3 regions of the Flexivirga aerilata genome follow, and region 3 is predicted to be linked to each of the others. Evidence: predicted binding sites of a transcription regulator. Region 3 holds the regulator's gene; each other region holds the start of a gene.
What was found. Region 3 encodes LexA, which represses DNA repair genes until DNA is damaged. Its sites were predicted from a motif close to TCGAACANNTGTTCGA; they were not measured.

Region 1 (4,674 bases), 1.6 Mb from region 3:
TGGGCGCAGCGGTGGGCGCGGGCGTATGTCGAGTTCGCGGCCGGCGAGAAGCGCGCCTGGCTGAAGGAGCGCGGCATGGGCTGGCTCGGCGTCGTCGGGTGGGCCGAGCGCGGAGACGGCCGCGCCGACGGCCACGGCAACTCGGTGCCGCGCTTCCACATCTCCTGGGGCACCGGCACGGGCGTGGTCAAGCCGTTCGCCGAGGCCGCGCTCGCCGCGGTCGAGACGGGGCACGTGCGCTTCCTGCACCGGCACCGGGTTGACGAGCTCGTCACCTCCGAAGGTGCAGTCGTGGGCGTGAGGGGACGAATCCTCAAGGAGGACAACGCTCCTCGCGGGGTTGCCAGCAACCGCGACGAAGTCGGGGATTTCGAAGTCACCGCGCAGGCGGTGGTGGTTACCAGCGGCGGGATCGGTGGCAACCACGAGCTCGTGCGCAAGTGGTGGCCGTCGCGTCTCGGTGCGGCGCCGCAGCAGATGATCACGGGAGTGCCGGCATACGTCGACGGCCGGATGATCGAGATCGCCGAGCGCGCCGGCGGGCGCACGGTCAACCGGGACCGCATGTGGCACTACGTCGAGGGCATCCGCAACTGGGACCCGGTGTGGCCGCAGCACGCGATCCGCATCCTGCCCGGGCCGTCGTCGATGTGGTTCGACGCGCTCGGCCGACGGCTGCCGCACCCTTACCTGCCCGGTTTCGACACTCTCGGGACGCTCCGATATCTGCGCACCACACCGGAACTCGCGCCGCACGACCACTCGTGGTTCGTCCTGACACAGAAGATCATCGAGAAGGAATTCGCACTCTCCGGGTCGGAGCAGAACCCGGACATCACCAACAAGGATCTCAAGCTGCTCGCCTCGCGGTTGCGCAAGGGAGCACCCGGCCCGGTCGAGGCGTTCAAGGAGCACGGCGCGGACTTCGTTGTCGCAGAGGATATTTCGGACCTCGTCGCGAAGATGAACGCACTCACCGACGAGCCGTTGCTCGACGCAGCGGAGATCGAACGCCAGATCGTGGCGCGCGATCGCGAGCTGGACAACCCCTTCACCAAGGACGCCCAGGTGACGGCGCTGCGCGGCGCGCGCCGCTACCGCGGCGACCGGCTGGTGCGGGTCGCGAAGCCGCACAAGATCCTCGACCCGGCCGCCGGTCCGCTGATCGGGGTCAAGCTGCACGTGCTGACCCGAAAGTCGTTGGGAGGCTTGCAAACCGACCTCCAGTCGCGGGTGCTGGATGCGTCCGGTGCACCGGTCGAAGGACTCTTCGCGGCCGGCGAGGCGGCCGGCTTCGGCGGTGGCGGGGTGCACGGTTACAACTCGCTCGAGGGGACCTTCCTCGGTGGCTGCATCTTCTCGGGCCGATCCGCGGGCCGGGCGGCCGCCGCCCAGGCGGGCTGATGTCGCACGCTCGTCCCGGTCCGCTGCGACGCCTCGGCCTCACCCTCTTCCGCTGGCTGCCGACCGGGCCGAGCTATCGACTGGTCCGGCTCACCACGCCGACGTTCAGCGTCGGGGCGATCGCCCTGATCGAGCACGACGGCGCGTTGCTCGCCCTTCGGCAGACGCACCGTCGCGGCGTCAGTCTGCCCGGCGGCCTGATCGAGCGCGGCGAACGTCCGGAGCAGGCCGTTGCCCGAGAAGTGTTGGAGGAGACCGGATTACGCATCGACCCGGGCGATGCCTTCGCGACCGTCTTCGAGCCGAAGCTGCGGCACATCGACGTCATCTTCCGCGTGCTGTGCGATCGCGAGCCCGACATCCGGGTGGCGAGCGAGGCGACCGACCATGAGTGGTTGCCGCTCGACGAGTGGTGGGACATCGACTCCGCAACCGCCCGGATCCTCGCCGCCGTGCGGGCGGCTCGTCATACGCCCGGGCCGGGACGGGTGCTCAGGGCCTGAGCTGGAGGGACATCGAAATGCACTGAGATCGGGTGGGTTTCGGCGCGAAGGCTGAGGAGCGACAGCTGGTTCGCGATCGAACAGATACAGCCCCTGATGGTGGTCGACTACGGCGAAGTCCCTTTGCGCTGGTCGAGTAGGGCGGAGGAGCGAAGTCGTTGAGGTTGGTTGTTGCTGGTCGAGTAGGGCGGAGGAGCGAAGCGGGGGAGCCCGTATCGAGACCACCCCGGGTCGTCCCGCTCGGTGATGGCGCCACGCACCTGATTGTGCTGTGCGACCCCGGGTGGGACCGCGGGACGAGGGACCGCCCTCGCGGCCTCACTCCGCTTTGCTCCGCTAGCGCTCCGCTTCGCTTCATAGGGCCGCTCACGCGGCCCCTCGCCCCGCTCGGTGATCTCGCCACTCACCTGATCGTGCCGACTGCGACCGAACAGGTGCAGTCCCCAGGCTGGTCGAGTAGGGCAAAGCATCGAAGCCCTTTTGTGGTGGTCGAGTAGGGGCGGAGGAGCGAAGCTGTTGAGGTTGGTTGTTGCTGGTCGAGTAGGGCGGAGGAGCGAAGCGGGGGAGCCCGTATCGAGACCACCCCGGGTCGTCCCGCTCGGTGATGGCGCCACGCACCTGATTGTGCTGTGCGACCCCGGGTGGGACCGCGGGACGAGGGACCGCCCTCGCGGCCTCACTCCGCTTCGCTCCGCTAGCGCTCCGCTTCGCTTCATAGGGCCGCTCACGCGGCCCCTCGCCCCGCTCGGTGATCTTGCTGCTCACCTGATCGTGCCGACTGTGACCGAACAGATACAGCCCCCTGACGCTGGTCGAGTAGGGCAAAGCAGCGAAGTCCCTTTCGGTGGTCGAGTAGGGCGGAGGAGCGAAGCGGGGGAGCCCGTATCGAGACCACCCACCCCGCCACGCAACACCATCCCACCCACCCTGACAACCTGCCGAATCCCACGAATCACACTGAAAACACTGAACATTCGGCACCTTGAACCCTTCCCAGTTCATTCGAACAGGTGTATGGTATTGGTATGTCGCACCTGCAGCGAGCACTCACCGATCAGGTGATCGCCGCTGCCACCACGAGAGAACTCCTGGAGGCAGCGCAGACGCTGCTGCGCGCCGCGTTCGACAAGGCCCGCGACGACACCGCCAGCGCACGAGGTGATGCGTCGGGTCTCTCAGACGACCAACTCCTCGACCAGGTGCTGGCCACGCAGCGGGTGCAGAACTCCGCCTGGGCCACCCAAACCCTGCGGCTGGAGCAACTCGCGCAGCGTGAATACGACAAGCACCCGGAAAGCCCGGACACCTGGACACCGTTGGAAGTCGGTGCCCGCCTGGGGTGGACCGACCGGCAAACCAGCGCCCGGCTGAGCCAAGCAGTCGACAGTGTCCGCTACACGCCGCTGCTGCTCGACCACGCCGGCACCGGCGAGCTGGAGTCGCGGAAGCTGGTGGCGGTCAGCGACGCCCTCGCCGACGCAATCCCCGCAACCGGCGCGTCCGATGCGCTGGAGGCATCGGACACATCTGATTGTCCGGCCGACCTCGCCGCAACCGTCGAGGCCGAGATCCTGGCCAGTGCCCCGGAGACATCCACCTCGACGAAACTGCGGCGGCGCACCCAACGCCTGTTGGTGCAGCACGCACCCGTCGCCGCCGATCAAGCCTCGGTTGCGCGGCGGCGGGACTGTACGAACGTGACCGTCGAACCGCACTGGGAGCCGGGCATGTCCATGCTCACTGCCGTCCTGCCGTCGTTGGATGCGGCGAAACTCATGGCCGCGGTCAACACCCACGCCCGCCAGCTGCACCAAGCAACCACCACCGCTAAGACCCTCGGCGAATGCCGCATCGACGCCCTGACGGACCTGCTCCTGTCGAACGCGCGCGTGACCACCGAACTGGTCCTGCACGTCCCCTTCCACACCGACACCGCCTCGTCCACAAACACGCCTCGGGGGAACGGCACTGGTGTCGGCGGGACCGGAGCGCACCGCCGCCACGGGGCGACGGACACAGGCGACGCGACGAGCACGGGGGACATGACCGGCAGGGGTGATGCGACAGGCGTGGGCGGTGGGGTCGGCGTGCTCGACCGGCCGAGCACCATCGACGACCCAGCAGCGAACGGCGCGGCACCCGGGGCCGTCGGCGCGTGGACGGCGAAGGTGCGACCGCCCGGTCCGCCGAAGGTCATCCTCCCCGTCAACCGGAGGGTCCTCGACCTCGGCAGCTACCGACCGATCAGCGAGGCCGAACGCCAACTCGAAGCGATGTTGTACGAAGCCGCACTCCGCACTGGCACCCGACCACCGCCCGAGCAGATCCGCTCCCAGCAGTTCACACCCAGTGAAGATCCCGCTCCCGCCGCGGACCCGGTGCGTTACCGACTCGGCGACGTCCAAGTCCCCGGTGTCGGCGTCATCCCAGCCACCGTGATCCGCGAACTGTCCGGCCTCCTCGGGGTGAAGTTCACCCGCGCCCTGGTGGATGCCGAGACCGGGACCGTCGCCGAAACCGGCACCCAGTCCTACGCCCCCGGTGCGCAGTTGGCGAGGTTCGTGCGAGCCCGCGACCAACACTGCCGGTTCCCCGGCTGTACCCGACCCGCGAGGCTCACCGACCTCGACCACGTCACCCCGTATCCGGACGGTCCGACCGCGGCCCACAATCTGCAGTGCCTGTGCCGGCACCACCACCGCGCCAAGCACGAAGCCGGCTGGACCGTCACCATGAGCGCCGACGGCACCTGCACCTGGACCAGCCC
Region 2 (4,674 bases), on a different contig from region 3:
CGGGCTGACCCTCCTCGGGACCTTCCTGATCACCGTGGCGCTGACCGGCATCGGCCTCGGCCTGCGGCCCACCCAGTTGCGGAACGCGGGGCACCGGCCGTTGCTGCTCGGTGCGCTGTTGTGGGTGTGCGTCGCGGTCACCAGCCTGGGCTTGCAGGCGGTGACCGGGACGATCTGACCGGAGTGGGTGGCAGGGAGTGGGCGGTAGGCGCGGGTTGTGGTCGGGGGCGGCAGAGCGCGGGTTGTGGTCGGAGGGTGACAGGGCACGGGTGGTGCGAGGCGGGTAGTAGTCGCGGCTGGCCCTGGCGCCGGCTGGTCAGGTGGAGGTGCGGCCGGCCGGGGTTGGGCGAGAGTGTGCGCGAATTGCGGCCAGGGAGGCCGTGATTCGCCTATGCGAGGCCGCGCTGACGTCGTATCCGGCGGCGCGCAGACTCATGACGACGGCTCCCGTCATACCGTCGGCGACCGGGGTGAGTCCGGTCCAGCCGTGTTCGGTGAGCAGTGCCGAAAGTCGGTCCCGCAGTGCTTGCTGGTGGAAGAGCACGCTGCCGCCGACGACGAGTGCGGCCGGGTCCGGCGGTGCTCCGAGCGCGATCACCGTGCGCGCAAGTCCGGTGGCCGCCTCGTCGACGATGCGACGGGCGGTGTCGTCAGTTTCGCTGTGGGCGAAGGCAATCGGCGCGAACGTGGCGATGCCCGGCGCGCCGATTCGGTAGGTCGCGGTGACGAGCGCCTGCGCCGTCGCCTCGCGATCGGTGAGGTCGGTCGGCTGCCCGATGCCGGCCAGGACGGCGGTGGTCATGGACGTCGGCGCGCCGAAGCCGTCGATGTGGGCGGTGACTGCCCGCAGCACCCGGCGGGCGATCCAGAAGCCCGAGCCGACGTCACCGAGCAGCCAGCCGCGGCCGTCGACGGTGCGGGCCACCGCGCCGTCACGGACCGCTACGGCCGCCGCGCCGGTGCCGGACACCAGCGCGGCACCGTCCAGCTGATGGGTGCCGCTGGCGAAGATCGCCTCCAGGTCGCCGGCGATGGTGAGCTCGGCGGTCACGCCGAGGCGGGCGAGACCGCCCTCGACGCCGGGTGCCGCGGTGCGCGAGCCGGCCATCGCGGCGAGTGCGAAACCGACCTGCACCGGCTCCGCGCCGGCCTGCGACAGCGCCTCATCCGCAGCCGAATACATAGCATCGGCAACGGCATTCGCGCCGACCGCCGTCGGGTTGCCGGAGCCGGCGACGCCATAGCCGAAGCTTCGGCCGTCGCTGTCGTGCACGACCGCCCGGGTCGAGGTGCCGCCGGCGTCGATGGTGAGGAAGAGCGTGGTGTCCGGTCGGGCGTCCTCGGGCGCGTGGTCGCCGGGCGATGCCGTGCGGGTGGGGGACGGCGTGCGGGCAGGTGACGGCTGGCCGGCCTGCGCTGTCTGGCGGTCGGCCATGGTGCTCCTTCGGCGGTTGGTCGGTGGCGGCTCCGATGTTTGCACACGTCCCGCTGCGCGGGGTGGTGGACGTGCGGGTTGCGGGTGCACCGTGGCGCGGGGCGAGGGACCGCCTTCGCGGCCTCACTCCGCTTCGCTCCGCTAGCGCTCCGCTTCGCTTCATAGGGCCGCTCACGCGGCCCCTCGCCCCGCTCGGTGATCTCGCTGCTCACCTGATCGTGCTCCGTCCGCAACCTGGCGGCTGGGGTTCCGTTGGCGCTGGTGGAGTAGGACACGAGCAGCCCCTGATGGTGGTCGAGTAGGGCGGAGGAGCGAAGCGGGGGGAGCCCGTATCGAGACCACCCACCCCACCACGCAACACCATCCCACCGGCCACTGACAACCCTGTCGAATCTCACGAATCGCACTGGAAACAGACCGGATTCATCGCGTTCAACCCTTCCCACCCGATTCGAACAGGTGTATGGTTGTGGTATGTCGCACCTGCAGCAGACCCTCACCGATCAGGTGATCGCCGCTGCCACCACGAGCGAACTCCTGGAGGCGGCGCAGACGCTGCTGCGCGCAGCGTTCGACAAGACCCGCGACGACGCCGACCGCGGACGGGGCGAGGGGTCGGGTCTCTCAGACGACCAGCTGCTCGATCAGGTGCTCGCGACGCAGCAGGTGCAGAACTCTGCCTGGGCGACCCAAACCCTGCGGCTGGAGCAACTCGCGCAGCGTGAATACGACAAGCACCCGCACGACCCGGATATGTGGACGCCGTTGGAGGTGGGTGCCCGGTTGGGGTGGACCGACCGGCAAACCAGTCTGCGACTGACCCAGGCGGTTGAGAGTGTGCGTCACACGCCGCTGCTGCTCGACCGGGCCGGGACTGGGGAGTTGGAGGGACGGAAGGTGGTCGCGGTCAGCGACGCCCTCGCCGATGCGGCCGGCGCGTTGGACACGCCCGGCGAGTCGACGAAGGTCGCAGACGCGATCGAGGCCGACATCCTCGCCAGTGACCCGGAAGCATCCACATCGACCAAACTGCGGCGGCGCACCCAACGCCTCTTGGTGCAGCACGCACCCATCGCAGCCTCCCAAGCGGCAACGGCACGGCGGCGGGACTGCACGAACGTGACCGTCGAACCCCATTGGGAGCCGGGCATGTCCACCCTCACCGCCGTGCTCCCCTCCCTTGACGCCGCGAAACTCATGGCCGCGGTCAACACCCACGCCCGCCTGCTGCACGACTCGACTACTGACAGCAAGAGCCTCGGGGAATGCCGCGTCGACGCCCTGACCGACCTGCTGCTGTCGAACGCGCACGTGACGACCGAATTGGTGCTGCATGTCCCGTTCCACCCGGACACCGCCCGGTCCACCAACACGAGCCCGGGAAACGGCACTGGCGTTGGCGGGGCCGAAGCGCCTGGCCGCCACGGGGCGACGGGCACAGGCGACGCGACGGGCACGGGTGAGACGACCGGCCCAAGTAACGCGACGAGCACGAGCGACGCATCGGGCACGGGCACGGGCGGTGGGGTCGGTGTGCTGGACCGGTCGAGCCTCATTGACGACGCAGCAGCAACCGGCGCGACACCCGGGGCCGTCGGCGCGTGGACGGCGAAGGTGCGACCGCCCGGTCCGCCGAAGGTCATCCTCCCCGTCAACCGGAGGGTCCTCGACCTCGGCAGCTACCGACCGATCAGTGAGGCCGAACGCCAACTCCAAGCGATGTTGTACGAAGCCGCACTCCGCACTGGCACCCGACCACCGCCCGAGCAGATCCGCTCCCAGCAGTTCACACCCAGTGAAGATCCCGCTCCCGCCGCGGACCCGGTGCGTTACCGCCTCGGCGACGTCCAGGTGCCCGGCGTCGGCGTCATCCCCGCCGGCGTGATCCGGGAACTGTCCGGCCTACTTGGAGCGAAGTTCACCCGCGCCCTGGTGAATGCGGAAACCGGGACCGTTGCCGAAACCGGCTGCGAGACCTACACCCCGGGCGCCCGGTTGGCGCGGTTCGTGCGCGCCCGCGACCAGCACTGCCGGTTCCCCGGCTGCACCCGACCCGCGAAGCTCACCGACCTCGACCACGTCACCGCCTACCCGGATGGTCCGACCGCGGCCCACAACCTGCAGTGCCTGTGCCGGCATCACCACCGTGCCAAGCACGAAGCCGGCTGGACCGTGTCCATGACAACTGATGGCGTGTGCGCTTGGACCAGCCCCGCCGGACACACCTACACCACCCAACCCGCCGACTAAGACACAGCTGATCTCGATACGGCCTCGCATAGCGGCTCGTCCTACTCGATCAGCGTGAGCGAGGGCTCGGCCTACTCGATCAGCGTGAGGGAGGGCTCGGCCTACTCGAGCAGCGGGGCAAGCGGCGGCTCGGCCCCGACGGACTCCCGACGACCGTCACTCGAGCCGGCGCGTTGGCTGCCCACTCCGCGCCCGTAGGATTGTGCGGTGCCCAGCGCGTTGCCCGAGGGCGAAGCGGTGCCGGTCGACGGCGCGCTTCCGGCCCAGACCGCCACATCATTGTCGACGCGACAATTCGGCATCTACCTGCACGTGCCGTTCTGCCGAGTGCGTTGCGGCTATTGCGATTTCAACACCTACACGCTCGCCGAACTCGGCCCGCACGGCGCCGGGGTGAGCAGTTACGCCGACGCCGCGCTCGCCGAGCTGGCACTGGCCCGCGACGTCATCGAGCGCACCGGCGCCGCCTTGCCCGAGGTCAGCACCGTCTTCGTCGGAGGCGGGACGCCGACCATGCTCGCCGCCACCGACCTCGCCAGGATGCTCAGCGGGGTGCGCGACACCTTCGGTCTGCGACCGGACGCCGAGGTGACCACCGAGGCCAACCCGGACACGATCACCCCCCAAGTCGCCGAGACGCTCGCCGCGGGCGGGTTCACCCGCGTCAGCCTCGGCATGCAGTCGTCGGTGCCGCACGTCCTGCAGGTCCTCGAACGCACCCACGACCCCGCCGGGGTCGCCCGCGCGGTGCGCGCGGTCCGCGATGCCGGGATGCAGGTCAGCCTCGACCTCATCTACGGCACGCCGGGGGAGACCCACGACGACTGGCGCCGCAGCATCGACGACGCGATCGCCCTCGCGCCCGACCACCTCAGCGCCTACGCACTGGTCGTCGAAGAAGGCACCAAACTCGCCGCCCAGGTCCGTCGCGGCCAGGTGCGCATGCCCGATGACGACGACGAGGCCAACAAGTACGAACTGGCCGAAAC
Region 3 (4,674 bases):
GTCGAGCAGTTTGCGGGTCACGAACGCGTCGAGGTCCTCCTCGCCGCGCGCGAGATCGGTGCCCTCGTAGGCGAACGCGACCGCGACGTCGCACTCGCCGGAGCGCAGCGCGGCCAGCGACTCGGGCGGCTCGGCCTCGGTGAAGCTGACGTGCACGTCGGGGAATCGCTCCTTGACCAGCGCGAGGGCTCGCGGCACGAGCGTCGAAGAGGAGGAGGGGAACGCCATCAGCCGCACCCGGCCCGCGCGCAGTCCCGCGATGGCGGCGACCTCGGACTCCGCGGCGTCCAGCGCCGAGAGCACCGGCACCGCATGCCGTGCCAGCACCGACCCGGCCTCGGTCAGCCGCACGTTGCGACCGAGCCGCTCGACGAGCACGGTGCCGGTGCGCTCCTCGAGCCGGCGCACCATCTGCGAGATCGCCGGTTGTGAGTAGCCGAGCGACGCGGCGGCCGCCGTGAAGCTGCCCTCGTCGTGGATCGCCTTGATCACCCGCAGTCCTGCCGCATCAATCATGACCCCAGAATAACCCGATGTTATTGATGATCGCCACTTGCGGTCGATCGCTAATCGAAGGGGTGGGCGCGAAACTCCGCCCCGGGGCTGATGTATGACGGGGGTCTTCGGCATACGGTCGGACCATGCTGATCTGCTGCGAAGTCCTGCTCGCCGCGACGAGTCCCGCAGGCAAGCGCCTGGCCGGTGGTGCGCAGCTCGACCTGGCGCTCGCCGGCGGGGTGCTGACCGAGCTCGCGGCCCACCAGCGGGTGGCGGTCAAGGGCTCGCGGCTCGTCGTGCTCGACGAGCGCCCGGGCGGTGACCCGTTGCTCGATCATGCGCTCGCGATCTTCGCCCAGGGTGCCGGCAAGAAGCCCGAGAAGGTGCTGCCGAGGCTCGCCAAGGGGATGACCGACCGGGTCTATGACCGGTTGGTCGCCGACGGCGCGGTGCGCCGGGACCTGGGTGGCTTCCTGCGGCCGACCAGGCATCCCGTCGTCGACGCGGCGAGGCGGGAGGCGGTGCTGCGCGCCGGCCGCCAGGTGCTCGCCGGGACCGCCCGGCCCGACCTGCACAGCGGCTCGCTGATCGCGCTGCTCACCGCCGCAGACGCAGTGACCACCGTCTACTACGCCGAGCAGTTCGGCGTCTCCGCCCGGGAGCTGAAGAAGCGCGCCAAGGCCGTCGGAGCGCAGGACTGGGCGGCCGGCGCCGCGGAGGCCGCGATCCGAAGCGCGCAGCACGCAGTGTCCGCCGCACTCGCGACCTCGGCGGTGGCGGCCAACATCGCCCTGAACAGCTGATCCGCCGTGACCGGCTGACCCCGGGGCGGCAGATCTCCGCCTCCGCCCGATGTGAGAGCTTGAAGGCGTGGTGACCACCGACCCGGACGCGTTGCGCGACCTGCTGCGCGCGGGCGGCGTCGTCGCTCTCACCGGCGCGGGGCTGTCGACCGAGTCCGGCATCCCGGACTATCGCGGCCCGGACGGCAATCGCCGCTTCCAGCCGATGACGGCGCAGGAGTTGCTCGCCGATCCGGTTGCCCGCCAACGCTATTGGGCGCGTTCGTATGTCGGTTGGCCGCGCTTCGCCGCGGCGCGGCCGAACCCCGGGCACGTCGCCCTCGCGCAGTTGCAGCGGGCCGGGGCACTGGGGCCGATCATCACCCAGAACGTCGACGGGCTGCACCAGAGCGCCGGCGCCGACCGCGTCGCCGAATTGCACGGCAGCCTCACCCATGTCGTCTGCATGCACTGCGGGGAGCGCTACCGCCGGGAGACCGTCGACGAGTGGCTGACGCTCGCCAATCCTGACTTCGACCGCTCGGCGGAAGGCCCGCTGCGGCCGGACGGTGACGTCGCGATCGCCGACGAGCTGATCAGCAGATTTCACATCGTGCACTGCATCATCTGCGGATCGGATCTGCTCAAGCCGGACGTGGTGATGTTTGGCGAGTCGGTCGCTAAAGACCTTGTCGCACAGTGCTTTTCGTATGTCGAGAACGCGTCTTCGTTGCTCGTCCTCGGGTCGTCGCTCGCGGTCATGTCGGGCTACCGATTCGTCCGGCGCGCGGCTCGGCTCGGCATACCGGTGGCGATCGTGACGCACGGGTGGACGCGCGCCACCGACGACGAGGTCAGCGTGCGGGTGGACGCCCCGCTCGGTGCCACCCTGACCGCTCTCGCGGCCGACCTCGCCCGCGCGCCCGGCTGAACCGCCGAACGCGCGCGGGGGCGGTGGGCTGGTGACTCGCGCCGGCTCAGACCCGCCGCAGCACCGCCGTGACCTTGCCGAGGATCGTCGCGTCGTCGCCGTCGATGGGTTCGTATGCCTCGTTGTGCGGCAGCAGCCAGACCTTGCCGCGGGTGCGCTTGAAGGTCTTCACCGTCGCCTCGTTGTCGAGCATCGCGGCGACGATCTCGCCGTTGCTCGCGGTCGGCTGCTGGCGCACGACGACCCAGTCGCCGTCGCAGATCGCGGCATCCACCATCGAGTCGCCGACCACCTTGAGCAGGAAGAGGTCGCCCTCGCCGACGATCTGCTTGGGCAGCGGGAAGACGTCCTCGACGACCTCCTCGGCGAGGATCGGGCCGCCGGCGGCGATGCGGCCCACGACCGGCACGTATGACGCCGACGGGCGCTCGTCGCCGAGGCCCGTCTCGTCGATGCTCGTCTCGTCGGCCGCGGTCACGCTCGACCCACCGCGGTAGCCGCGCTCGTCGCGACCGGCCTCGGGGTCGATGACCTCGATGGCGCGCGGCCGGTTGGGGTCGCGGCGCAGATAACCCTTGCGCTCGAGCATCGTCAGCTGATGTGCCACCGAGCTGGGGCTGGTGAGGCCGACGGCGTCGCCGATCTCGCGCAGGCTCGGCGGGTAGCCGCGGCGTGCGACGGAGCTGCGGATCACCTGGAGCACCTTGCGCTGCCGTGTGGTCAGGCTCTCACCCGACCGGTCCGGCAGCTTGTGAACTTTCGCCATCGCCTCATCTCCTGATCGACCCCGTGTCCACGAAAACCCGCGCCGTTCGGAGTGTTTCGGCGCGATCCCCGTGCGACCGCCGAGGGGCTGTCGGTGGTCGGTGCTTGTCTGATCTTCGTGCAGAACTTGGTACAGAACCCCGTCCAGAACTTCGCGAAGAACGTCGTGCAGCCAGAGTATGGGGTTCGGACACAGTTGCCAAACATCTGTACGACGCGTGTCTCGACAGTGTCGAACGTCCGTGCTATACATCGTACAGAGGTCCTATCGCACACGCGTTCGCAACAGCCAGCAGTGGCGAAGGCCATGGTCCAGGAGGAAGAGATGAGTGCAGTCACCCAGTGGGAGATCCCGGCGACCGTCCCGCCGCGCCCGCGGCGTCGCCTGCGGTCGGTGCCGACCGGGGCCGGTGCGACGGCGAGCGTGGCCGGTGTGCCGCAGCGGCGCGCGGTGCCGGCGCAGATCGGTGTGCGCCTCACCGCCCGCGGCCGCCGGCTGCTGGTCGCGGCTGCGGTCGTGATCCTCTGCCTGTCGGGGGCGTTCGTCGCCCGCGCCTGGGCGGCGCCCTCGGCGCCCGCCGTGCCGTCGGTCACGGTCCAGCCGGGCCAGACGCTGTCCGAGGTCGCCCATCGCGCCTACCCGCAGCTGACCACGGGCGACGCGGTGACCAAGGTGCAGCAGGCCAACTCCCTCAATTCGCTGCAGGTCCACGCCGGCCAGCGGCTCAGCCTGCCGCGCTGATCGACTCTGCCGCCGGAGAGGCGGCAGCACATGCCATGGGTCCAACCGTGTCCCGGGCTCATGGAACGGGCGGGCGCAGCACGGGATTGTGCTGCGCCCGCCCGTTGTTGACAGATAGGTGCGGCGTGGCCAGGTAAGTGCGGCTGCGGCGGCGACTGCGAGCCGGTGAGACCCGCGACACGCCGTACGACACACCCGCAATCGGCCGCTGACCTGCGCAGATTCGACGCGACGCGCCGACGTCTTGCGTGCTTGTGGTCCAGGTGCCTAACATCCCTACATCTAGTAGTTACATCGTTGGGATTCATCCACATCTAGTCCACACGTCATCCCCAAGTCATCCACCGGATACCCACACCTTCATCCACAGGGAGCGGGTTTTTCCGGTGCTTGATCGCCGGGATGGCCACACCTGCACGACCCCGCGACAGCTTCCGAGGAGGACCGCCATGCACTGCCCGTTCTGCCGGCACGACGACAGCCGCGTCGTCGACAGTCGCACCAGTGAGGACGGCACCTGCATCAAGCGTCGCCGGCAGTGCCCCAACTGCGGCAAGCGGTTCTCCACCATGGAGACCGCCAGCCTGACGGTGGTCAAGCGCTCCGGCGCGAGCGAGCCGTTCAGCCGGGGCAAGGTGCTGGTCGGCGTGCGCAAGGCCTGCCAGGGCCGTCCGGTCAGCGAGGACGACCTCGCCCTGCTCGCCCAGCAGGTGGAGGAGTCCATTCGGGCCCAGGGTGCCGCCGAGATCGACGCCCACGACGTCGGTCTGGCGATCCTCGGCCCGCTGCGCAGCCTCGACGAGGTGGCCTACCTGCGGTTCGCGAGCGTCTACCAGGCCTTCGAGGGCCTGGAGGACTTCGAGGCCGCGATCACCCTGCTGCGCGCCGAGCGGGAGGCGACCGGCGTCGAGCCGGGCGCTGTCCGGGAAACCGCTGTCGGTGGTCGCACGGACAAT

Region 1: the regulator LexA is predicted to act here: its motif matches at 2,910-2,925, upstream of HJ588_RS02510 (HNH endonuclease signature motif containing protein).
Region 2: the regulator LexA is predicted to act here: its motif matches at 1,887-1,902, upstream of HJ588_RS14495 (HNH endonuclease signature motif containing protein).

Annotation. Positions count from the first base shown of each region.
Region 1 is NZ_JABENB010000001.1:527,574-532,247, reverse strand. It holds gene HJ588_RS02520 (FAD-binding dehydrogenase) at 1-1,404, shown strand, start outside; gene HJ588_RS02515 (NUDIX hydrolase) at 1,404-1,907, shown strand; gene HJ588_RS02510 (HNH endonuclease signature motif containing protein) at 2,933-4,674, shown strand, end outside.
Region 2 is NZ_JABENB010000002.1:562,455-567,128, forward strand. It holds gene HJ588_RS14485 (YeiH family protein) at 1-178, shown strand, start outside; gene HJ588_RS14490 (N-acetylglucosamine kinase) at 317-1,435, opposite strand; gene HJ588_RS14495 (HNH endonuclease signature motif containing protein) at 1,910-3,685, shown strand; gene hemW (radical SAM family heme chaperone HemW) at 3,893-4,674, shown strand, end outside.
Region 3 is NZ_JABENB010000001.1:2,094,815-2,099,488, forward strand. It holds gene HJ588_RS09880 (LysR family transcriptional regulator) at 1-516, opposite strand, end outside; gene HJ588_RS09885 (GOLPH3/VPS74 family protein) at 642-1,301, shown strand; gene HJ588_RS09890 (Sir2 family NAD-dependent protein deacetylase) at 1,369-2,211, shown strand; gene lexA (transcriptional repressor LexA) at 2,258-2,977, opposite strand; gene HJ588_RS09900 (LysM peptidoglycan-binding domain-containing protein) at 3,302-3,718, shown strand; gene nrdR (transcriptional regulator NrdR) at 4,168-4,674, shown strand, end outside.